One region of the Gluconacetobacter entanii genome, then DNA from elsewhere that is predicted to be linked to it. Evidence: predicted binding sites of a transcription regulator. Region 1 holds the regulator's gene; each other region holds the start of a gene.
The links. Region 1 encodes LexA, which represses DNA repair genes until DNA is damaged. Its sites were predicted from a motif close to TGTTCTANNTANGTTC; they were not measured.
Positions count from the first base shown of each region.

Region 2: HNH97_RS04370 (ImuA family protein) is a predicted target of LexA. The motif match lies at 1,883-1,898, and genes of this name have one in related genera.
Region 3: HNH97_RS09890 (LexA family protein) is a predicted target of LexA. The motif match lies at 1,605-1,620, and genes of this name have one in related genera.

Region 1 covers NZ_JABJWD010000056.1:51,030-54,310, reverse strand. Annotated here, with positions in the region: gene bioD (dethiobiotin synthase) at 1-1,346, shown strand, start outside; gene lexA (transcriptional repressor LexA) at 1,356-2,060, opposite strand; gene HNH97_RS10575 (molybdopterin molybdotransferase MoeA) at 2,149-3,281, opposite strand, start outside.
Region 2 covers NZ_JABJWD010000019.1:30,796-34,076, forward strand. Annotated here, with positions in the region: gene HNH97_RS04365 (DNA polymerase Y family protein) at 1-1,158, opposite strand, end outside; gene HNH97_RS04370 (ImuA family protein) at 1,058-1,834, opposite strand; gene HNH97_RS04375 (SOS response-associated peptidase) at 2,099-2,749, shown strand; gene HNH97_RS04380 (hypothetical protein) at 2,940-3,185, shown strand.
Region 3 covers NZ_JABJWD010000054.1:40,550-43,830, forward strand. Annotated here, with positions in the region: gene HNH97_RS09880 (hypothetical protein) at 294-509, opposite strand; gene HNH97_RS09885 (hypothetical protein) at 644-1,264, opposite strand; gene HNH97_RS09890 (LexA family protein) at 1,649-2,035, shown strand; gene HNH97_RS09895 (Y-family DNA polymerase) at 2,038-3,281, shown strand, end outside.

The DNA.
Region 1 (3,281 bases):
CACGCGTCCAGCGTATTGCCGCAGGCCACCTGGCGCAGCGGATCGAACGGGCCTGTCCGCCTCCGGGACCGAAACGCATCCTTGAGGTCGGATGCGGAACCGGTTTCCTGACGGGGCATCTGCGCCTGCTGTATCCCACGGCGCGGATCGTGGCCACGGATATCGCGCCGGGGATGCTGGATCAGACACGGGCCAGATTCCGCGACGACCCGCACATTACCTATCACCTTATGGATGCGGAGCAGCCTGACCTGACGGGGCCGTTCGACCTGATCTGCTCCAGCATGGCCGCACAGTGGTTCGTCGCACGACGTGACACCATCGGACGGCTTGCCGCGCTGCTTTCCCCCGCGGGCGTGCTGGCGCTCTCCACATTATGCGAAGGCAGCTTTGCGCAATGGCGGGGCCATTACGCAGCGCTGGACCTGCCCTGCCCGATGGCGGCCTATCCCGACCTCGCGACGCTGGAGCAGGACTGGCCCCAGACGGGAAGGGGGACATGGACACGCGAAACCATCGTCGAGGTTCCGCAATCGGCACTTACCTTCGTGCGTGAACTGCGCGCCATCGGGGCGGATGTGCCCGTCCCCACACATGATGCACGCGCAGAGGGTCTGCGTCGTGTCCTGAAGCGGGCCGACAGCGACGCCACGTTCAGCGTGAATTACAATATCGCCTTCGGGATCTTCCGGCGCACCCCACATTCCGGCGTTTTCGTGACCGGAACCGATACCGGGGTGGGCAAGACACTGGTATCCGCCGTACTGGCGCGGGCCTGGGATGCCTCATACTGGAAACCCCTGCAAAGCGGCATCGCGGACGAACCCGCCGATACCAGCAGTGTCGCGACGCTGGCGGGACTTCCTCCCGCGCGCCTGCACCCGCCCGCCGGGGTCTATGCCGCATCACTTTCACCCGAGGATGCGGCGGCCTGCGAAGGGGAGGTCATCGATCCCGACCGGATCGTCATGCCGCATGATCCATCCGGCCGCCCCATGATCGTGGAAGGGGCCGGGGGCGTCATGGTCCCGATCAGTCCCGATTTCCTGATGCTCGACCTGATGGAACGCCTTGCCCTGCCGGTGGTGGTGGTGGCGCGCAGTACGCTGGGCACGATCAACCACACACTGCTCAGCCTCGCCATGCTGCGGCAGCGCAATATCCCGGTCATGGGCGTCATCCTGAACGGGCCGGAGAACGCCTGCGCCCGCAGCGCAATTGAACGGCATGGCAAGGTCCGGATCCTGGCGGAGTTTCCGATGCTGGAAGACGTCAATGCCCCGGCCATCGCCCAACTGGCCCACCGCGTTCCGCGATGGGAGACGCTGCGGCATCCCACCGCCTGATCCGGTTCCTCAGTAACGCCGTATCAGGCCGGCAAGGCTGCCCTGTATGGCGACCTTGTCGGCGGGGATGATGCGCGTTTCGTACCGTGCGTTGGCCGGTTCCAGCGCAATGGTGCTGCCCTTGCGGCGCAGGCGCTTGAGGGTCACCTCGTGCCCTTCGATCAGGGCGACGACAATTTCCCCGTTTTCGGGATTGCGGTCCTGCCGCACGATCACGGTATCCCCATCAAGGATCCCGGCCTCGATCATCGAATCGCCGCAGACTTCCAGGGCGTAATAGGTTCCGGCCCCGACAAGGCCCGCCGGGACATCAATCAGGTTCGTCGTATCGCTGATCGCCTCGATCGGGTGACCTGCGGCAATACGGCCCAGAAACGGCACGCGGACCGCATCGACCGTGGCCGCAACCTGCACGGCGGGAAGGATGGGGGTGAAGTCCCCCTTGATGACCGTGGGGGAAAACGCATCGGCGCCACGCATGGCGGTGTCCGCCGCCTCGATCTGCGGGATCTGCACAACCTCCAGCGCACGGGCGCGGTGATGCTTGCGCCGCACGAACCCGCGTTCCTCCAGCGCGGAAATCAGGCGGTGGATGCCGGATTTCGAACGCAGGCCCAACGCATCCTTCATCTCGTCAAAGGAAGGGGAGAATCCTGTCTGCTTCAGGTGCCGGTCGATATAGAGCAGGAGTTCATGTTGTTTACGCGTCAGCATGAAGGATATCTCCCGCCACCAAGGAACAAAACCAGAAAACTTATCCTTCGTTCTATGTTAGTTCCCGCTCCCAGGTCAACTCCCTGTCTCAGGGAATATCAAGGCGGATGATCCTGCAGGCATCTCCCTTTCGTGCGGGCGCAGCCTTTGCGTCGCGTATGACCAGCGCCTGACTGTCACACAGGACCTGCAGCATCGCGGAATCCTGCTGCGGGAAGGGCAGGGCGATCAACCGGCCCGCCGCATCATGACGCAGGCGTGCGCGCAGGTAACTTTCGCGCTGGTCGTTGGCCTCCACATCCGCGCCAAGGATCGCCATCCCGATTTCGGGGCCGACCGCATCCTGTCCCATCAGACGCCGCAACGCAGGGGCCACAAACAGCGTTCCACAGACAAACGCAGCAACCGGATTGCCGGGCAGTCCGATCACCGGCATCGCCCCCAGGCGACCATGCATCAGCGGTTTGCCCGGACGCATGGCGATCTTCCAGAAATCCATCTCCACGCCGATCCGCTTCAGGGCCTCCTGCACAAGGTCGTAACGCCCCACGCTGGCGCCCCCGATCGTGACCAGCATGTCCATGCCCTCAACCATGCGTGACAGCGCGATGAGGTCCTCCATGCGGTCACGCGCAACCGGCATCATCACGGGTTCCGCCCCTGCGGCGCGGATCAGTGCCTCGAGCATCAGGGTATTGGAATTGGCGATCATGCCCGGCCCCATCGGTTCACCCGGCAGGACAAGTTCATCCCCCGTCGCGACAATGGCGACACGCGGACGGCGATAAACGCTGAGCCATGGATGGTTGGCCGCGGCGGCAAGGCCGATGGCGCGGGCATCAAGCCGCCGGCCCGACGGGATGATTTCCCGCCCATGGGCGAAATCCTGTCCCCGCCTGCGCACATACAGGCCGGCCTGCGCAACCTGCGTCGTGGTCATGATGTCATCGTGGCGTGATGCATTTTCCTGCAGCACGATCGCATCCGCCCCGGCGGGCACGATACTGCCGGTATAGATCCGCACACATTCCCCAGCCCCCACCGTGCCGCCAAAGGGATGCCCGGCGGGGCTTTCACCAATCAGGCGCAGTTGCACGCCTTCGCCCGACAGGTCCGCCGCGCGCACGGCATATCCATCCATGGCGGAAATATCGGCAGGCGGGTTATCAAGCCGCGCGAACACCGGCGATGCGCTCACACGGCCCGAAGCGCAGGAGAGGG
Region 2 (3,281 bases), on a different contig from region 1:
CCGGTAAACCCAGAATGTCTCGCCGCTGGTATCTTCCACCCGGAAATAGTCCCGCACGGTGGTCAGTTCCGCATCGCCCTTCCACCATTCGCCAAAGACCCGCTCGGGGCCATCAGCGCATCTGATCCGGCGGCGGATGCCACGCCAGACGAAGAAGACCGGCGGATGGTCGGGCAACACCGCCATGGTCTGGATCGGCTCGGGACGGGGCAGCAGGCGGGTGGGGCGTGGCCAGTGATCCGGCCACTCCTTTCCGTCCTCGGCTGCAAGGGCGGGCACGCGGCAGACGGCTCGCTCTGGCACGTCGCTTTCCACCGGGGCGAAGCGATACAGGGCCTGTGTGCCGACGCGGTTGGCCAGGGTATCGATCAGGTCGGAGACGTCGGCCTCTTCCTCCTCGATCAGGGCGGATACACCCTGGCGGTGGAGGATCGGCTCGGCCAGCGAAGCCGTCAGCACCATGCGCTCGATCCCGAAGCCCGGATCGATGGTCTCGATCCTGTCACAGAGCAGACGGGTCAGGCGTCTGACGTCCCGCACCGGCATGGCCGTGGCCAGCCCATGGAGGCCATCGATGATATCCGCTGGCAGGCGCAGTGCCTCAATGGGCAGGTCGGCAATCGCTGCCGCCGTCTTACCGGGCGGCACGAGGGTGATGCGTCCCCGGCCATAGCGCGCCAGCGCATGGGCGGCACCCCACGTATCGGCAATCGCGGCCCGGGCCGTAATCCCGGACTCCTTCAGGCGTGTGACCATGTTCTCCAGCATGACGGCCTCGCCCCCATGCAGGTGATCGGCACCGGTCGTATCCAGCACGATGCCGTCTGGCGGATCGGGGGCCACGATGGGGGCGATGCGGTGCTGGAACCACAGCGCCAGCCGCTCCAGCCCTGCCCGGTCACCGTCCGGGTCGGCATCCATGATGAGCAGATCGGGATGGAGCGCCTGCGCTTTCGCGACAGGCGTGCCGGGACGCAGGCCCAACCTGCGGGCAGCGAGGTCGACCGACAGCACGACCCGTCGCCGCCCTTCCCGTCCGGCCAGCACCAATGGGCACTCAGGCGCGGGCGCGTTGGTTCCCAGCCGCTTCCTGAGCCGGTCTGTCGGCCAGAGCGGCAGGTAGAGCGAGACGACACGGCGCCAGTCTCCCTTTGGCATCACAGGCCTCCACTTCAAAATCGGCGCATTCGCCCGCGCGGGCACGGATGAGTTCCAGCAGCCAGCGGGACCGGCCGACGCCGGGGACCGGCAGCGGCACGGATGGCAGGACCGAGACCCGCCACCGGGTGACCGAAGCGGTAGGCTGGCCGAAATCGGCCGCATCCGTCTGTCGCCGCCAGCGTCGTATGGCGATGCCCAGCGCGCCGGATGTCTCGGCCGCCAGCTGTAGGCGGCGTGAGGCGGTCATGGACAGGCGGGCGACCTCGGCGACAACCGCGCCCAGCCCCTGATGGCGCAATGCCTCCTCGAAACAGGCCAGGACATCGACGTCCGAACTGGCCGCGACGTAAATGGTCCGTCGCGCCGACAGTCCGACCTGCTGCAGTGCCGGGGCGTACAGGTCCTGACGGGTGGCGATCCACAGCACCTTGCCCCGTGTCCGCGCTGCGATCCCGGCGGAAAACAGGCCGGATGCTGCTGCATTCAGGGCGTCATGGCCACCGCCTGCGACCTCATGCAGCGCGCCCAGCGCCAGCCCCCCGTCCGGCAGACGACCGTCAATCTCGGGCATGCCGAAGGGCAGCACGCCCCGCCTGCGTCGACCCTGGCCTTCGAGGCGGCTGACCTGTGCTCTCAGCGCCTCCAGCGCGGGACGGGGTTCGGGTGCGGGCATGGGGTCGGACAGTCCATTCGGGTGTTTCTGGTATGGAATCAGCGATTGTGTTCATTATTTGTTCTGGTGCGGTGACGAATGTCAACCCGTTTCGGAAAAGCGACTGTGATCCGGACGCGGGCACAGGCCTGCCGTCCGATCCAGGCTCAATGAAAACTGTCTGGATTGCAGGGGTTTATCAGGAACAGTCCGGCCATCCCCTTCGTGCAGGGTGGATACCATCCGGCAGAGCACCCATATCCGGACTCGCGAAAGGAAGGCGTGATGTGCAACCTCTATGCGATGACCAGCAGCCAGCAGGCGATCCGGGAGGCGGCCAGGGTCATGACCGACCGCACCGGCAATCTCCAGCCCCTGCCCGAGATCTGGCCCAACACTCTGGCGCCCATCGTGCGGAACGCGCAGGACGGGCGTGAACTGGTCATGGCGCGTTGGGGCATGCCCACGCCGCCGGGCTACCTGAAAGGCCACAGGGTCGATCGGGGTGTGACCAATATCCGCAATCCGACCTCGACCTGGTGGAAGCGCTGGGAAGGTGTCGCGCATCGCTGCCTGGTGCCGCTCACGGCCTTTTGCGAACCGGAGCGCCTGCCGGATGGGACCAGCAGGCCCGTCTGGTTTGCCCGCAGCGATGGGGAACCGCTGACTTTCTTCGCGGGAATCTGGTGCCAGTGGACGTCAGTACGAAAACTGGCGGATGGCGAGACGACGGACGACCTGTTCAGCTTCCTGACCACCACCGCTAATCAGGAGGTCGGTGCCATTCATCCGAAAGCCATGCCGGTCATCCTGACCCGGCCGGAAGAACTGGATCTGTGGATGATGGGGCCCTTGGACGATGCGCTACAACTACAGCACCCCCTGCCCGACAACGTCCTAAAGATGGTACATGCTCCCCCGGTAGGCAGTTATTAAATGACGCCTTTGGGGGGAGAACGGAAGGTCGGCTTTGGGCTAAGATAAAGCAAATACCTGACTCTCTATCAACGAGATAGGAGTCTGAACTCTATTGAAGGAAGCTCTTCCTTGCGTTCGTTATAATTCCATTTTATCATATTAATGTTTTATAGGTTTTTGCGAACATTATGATTTGGATAATCAAGGCATGCGAATAGAAGTGCATTATGATTGGGAAAGATCTGCTCATGCCGGAGCATATGGCATGTTTCAAATTGAATCAGTAAGAAATGCTGATACTGGCGAAGATTTGACCAATGAAATTGACGTGGGACTACATTTCAATGGCGACGAACCCGAGGCGGTTATTAGATATTTAAGGAAAATATTTGGAGAAAGCACAACAATTGTACATCCATCAGAAGATGACGATTCAGACTGGCCGTATAAATAAACAGACTATTGGCTTGAAATAATGATATATTCATTTCTTATTATTGTAGTAATATCTCTTATAATATATATTGATATATTAAGTACATCCAGAAAT
Region 3 (3,281 bases), on a different contig from region 1:
TGGACGGGGCATCCCCACTTTATGTCGTGGGATCGTGGCATACCTGCAGCATCATATGCTGAGTGGCAGTGCAAAAGGGTATCTGTCAGTGCAATACATTTAATAATGTGTTCTTGACAGATGGCAGTCCGATGATCGCAACCGATTTCCAGAAGGTTCCATCAGAGGGGCAAGACGACCGAATTTCACGGTATTCAACGACTGAAGCTCGTGGCTGAGTCTGTGATCTACACGTAAAGCAAACACTTTGTTTTATTTACGTGATGCTAAGCGATGTCCAGAATTTCCCGATATTACCGTTTTCTATTCGGTTCTATTCCGACCCACTTGATATCATGAAGACGGACACATCCCGGCTTCACGGGAGGAAGTTTCGAATGGATAGGATTTCCACCGATTTCCCATCCTTCATTGGTTACCATTGCCGCAAATGCTTTTGCAAAAGCACCCTCTATGGGAAGATCTGCAAATGCATAAGATTGGCCGGGAACCATACGAAACTGGTTCATAATGCCACCTTTCTAGGCAGTTGTGCGGGACTGAACATTCTCAGTCCCGAATGAATGGGATGGCATTTTCCTTGAGAACGCAAGAAATTTTTATGCGTTTGTTGCATTTTGTCATAAAATTAGAAAAAGGGGATTTAGCGAGGATATATTCTTTCTCCTACCAATGGCATAAGTGTCCCATGCTGGATGCACTGGTCTGCATGCCAGTGTTCAATCAGATCTACTACATGCGTTCGCAACGCTTCCCGGTCCTGAATCAGCCGAGCGGCTTCCTGGTGCCGCGCGTCATCATTTTGGGCGAGCAACTCCGTCTCGTAGCCAATTTGCCGTGACATCTCGACGTCAGGCAGGGAGGACAGCGGTGCATACGACAGGGGCACCGTCAGGGATTGTCCGCGGGTCCGGCTCCCGCTCAGTTCTGCCCCGATGGTGGGTGCCGTTGTCAGCGCGCCGACCGTTGCCTGTGCGCCCTGTGTGAACTGCACAGACAGGGTGCCGGTCACTGTGCCAGCCAAAACCCCCACCACGGGATCAGACCGCTGTTGCGAGCACTGGACGGCCTGCACATCCTGCTCAAATCTGGTTGCCTGCTCGGGCGTCCAGGATGCTGCATGGGAGACAGACACCGCCCCCGAACGCGCCAGGCTGTCCTGTATGGACGCCATTGCCTGGGGGATCGTGGTGGCAACCTGCGGCCGGGCGCTGCATCCAGTCAGAAACGCCACGGCCATGATGAGAATGGCACCGGCGATCATACAGGGCATAAAATTGGTGGTGCCCCCTTTTGGAATCGCGAACTGCCCGCAAAGCGATTTCCGTTCGACGCTCATGATATCTCCTTCGGCCGCATGCGGCAGGTCGCGCTTTACGCGCGATAAATGGTATTCTCGCCCGTTCATCCTATCGTCACGACCTGGGCCGCCCCGCGCATCAGGCGCCTGACAACCATTTTCTCCGTGCGGCGAAAATGGTCGTGATTGGCATGGAGCCGTCGCTTCATATGCGACGGCGGCGCGGGACAGTAATGCAGGCCCGGTCGCTCTGAGCGCCGCGCTCGACCTCCGGACGCCGCAGGCCTCTTGACTTCTTCCACGTTGTTCATGTTACGTTCGGATTCGCGAATGAAAGGGGAACAGACGATGTCTGGCTACGCAGGCGACAGGACAACCGGATTTGCGTCGCCTGCTGCGGACAGCGCTGAGGGACCTATCGATCTGAGCGCCGTGCTCGATCTCTATCGCCCCAATCGGTATCCGGTGCGCGTCGTGGGAGACGCCCTGTCCGCGCGCGGGATCCTGCATGGGGATGTGCTGATCGTGGATACGGCAGCATCGCCTCGCACGGGCAGCGTCGTCATCGCGCGCTGGCAGGATCAGACCATTGTCTGCGAGATTACCCGCAACCGGGACGGATGGTTCCTACGGTCAGGCCGGTCAGGCGATGGTCATGTCCTTCGCCCGGTGGACGGAGACCAGGACGCGGGGATATGGGCCGTGGTCTGCGCCCTGGTGCGGACCGAGGTGTGAATATGCCGGTCTTTGGCCTCATCGATGGGAACTCGTTTTACTGTTCCTGCCAGCGGGCCTTTGACGCCAGCGTCAGGAACTCGCCCGTCGTGGTTCTGAGCAACAACGACGGGTGCGCGATCGCCCGGACGGCCGAGGCCAAGCAGCTGGGCATCAAGATGGGCGAGCCATGGCATCTGGCATGCAGGCGCCCAGCACTCCAGGGCGTGCGGTGGTACTCGAGCAATTATCCGCTGTATGCTGACATGAGCCGACGCATGTTCCAGGTGCTGGAATATCGGGTTCCCCGCGTCGAACCCTACTCGATCGATGAAATGTTCCTCGACCTCACGGCGCTCCCATATGATCTGGCCACCTTCTGCGCGGACCTGCGGCGTGACGTTCTGGAAATCTCCAAGATTCCGACCTGCATTGGCTGGGGGCCAACGAAGACCATAGCCAAGGTGGCCAACCGCATCGCGAAAGCGGATCCCGCGCTACAGGGGCTGTGCGATCTCAATGATACGGCCCTCCGGCATGACTGGTACCGCCGGACTGACATCGAGGATGTGTGGGGCATAGGCCACAAGGGGGCCGAACGCCTCCGGCGGGCAGGCATCCACACGATCGCGGATTTTGTCGAGATGGATACACGCGCCGTCCGCAACCTGCTTACGGTCGTGGGCGCGCGGGTGCAGGCGGAACTGCAGGGGCAATCGTGCCTCCCCCTGGCGGATCTGGCAGCTCCACGACAGGGACTCGCTTGTACGCGCACATTCGGCAGGCCGATCGACAACTGGTCGGATCTGCGCGAGGCCGTCGCTTCATATGCGACGACGGTCGCAGCCAAACTCCGACGCGATCGGCTGCATGCCGGCAGCATCAGTGTTTTCATACGGACCAACCCCCGCACATCGACCGAGGCGGGATGGTATGCCAACCAGCAATCGATCAGCATCGAGCCGACCAATGATACGATGGCGCTGATCGCGGCATCACTGCGGCTGCTGCGAAAAATCTGGAAACCGGGATATCGGTATTTCAAGGCTGGCGTCATTCTTGACGCTCTGGCACCGGCCGCGCGGCAGGGCGCGCTGTTCTCAACCCGCGATCCACAACGCGCCGAAAGCGTGATGGCAGCGATGGACGCCCTCAATGCCCGGTTTGGCCGCGGGACCGTGCGCCCGCTGGCGACCGGCACGCGGCAGGACTGGCGCCCGCGGCAGGCCTTCCTGTCACCTGCCTATACCACGCGGTTTGAGGACAT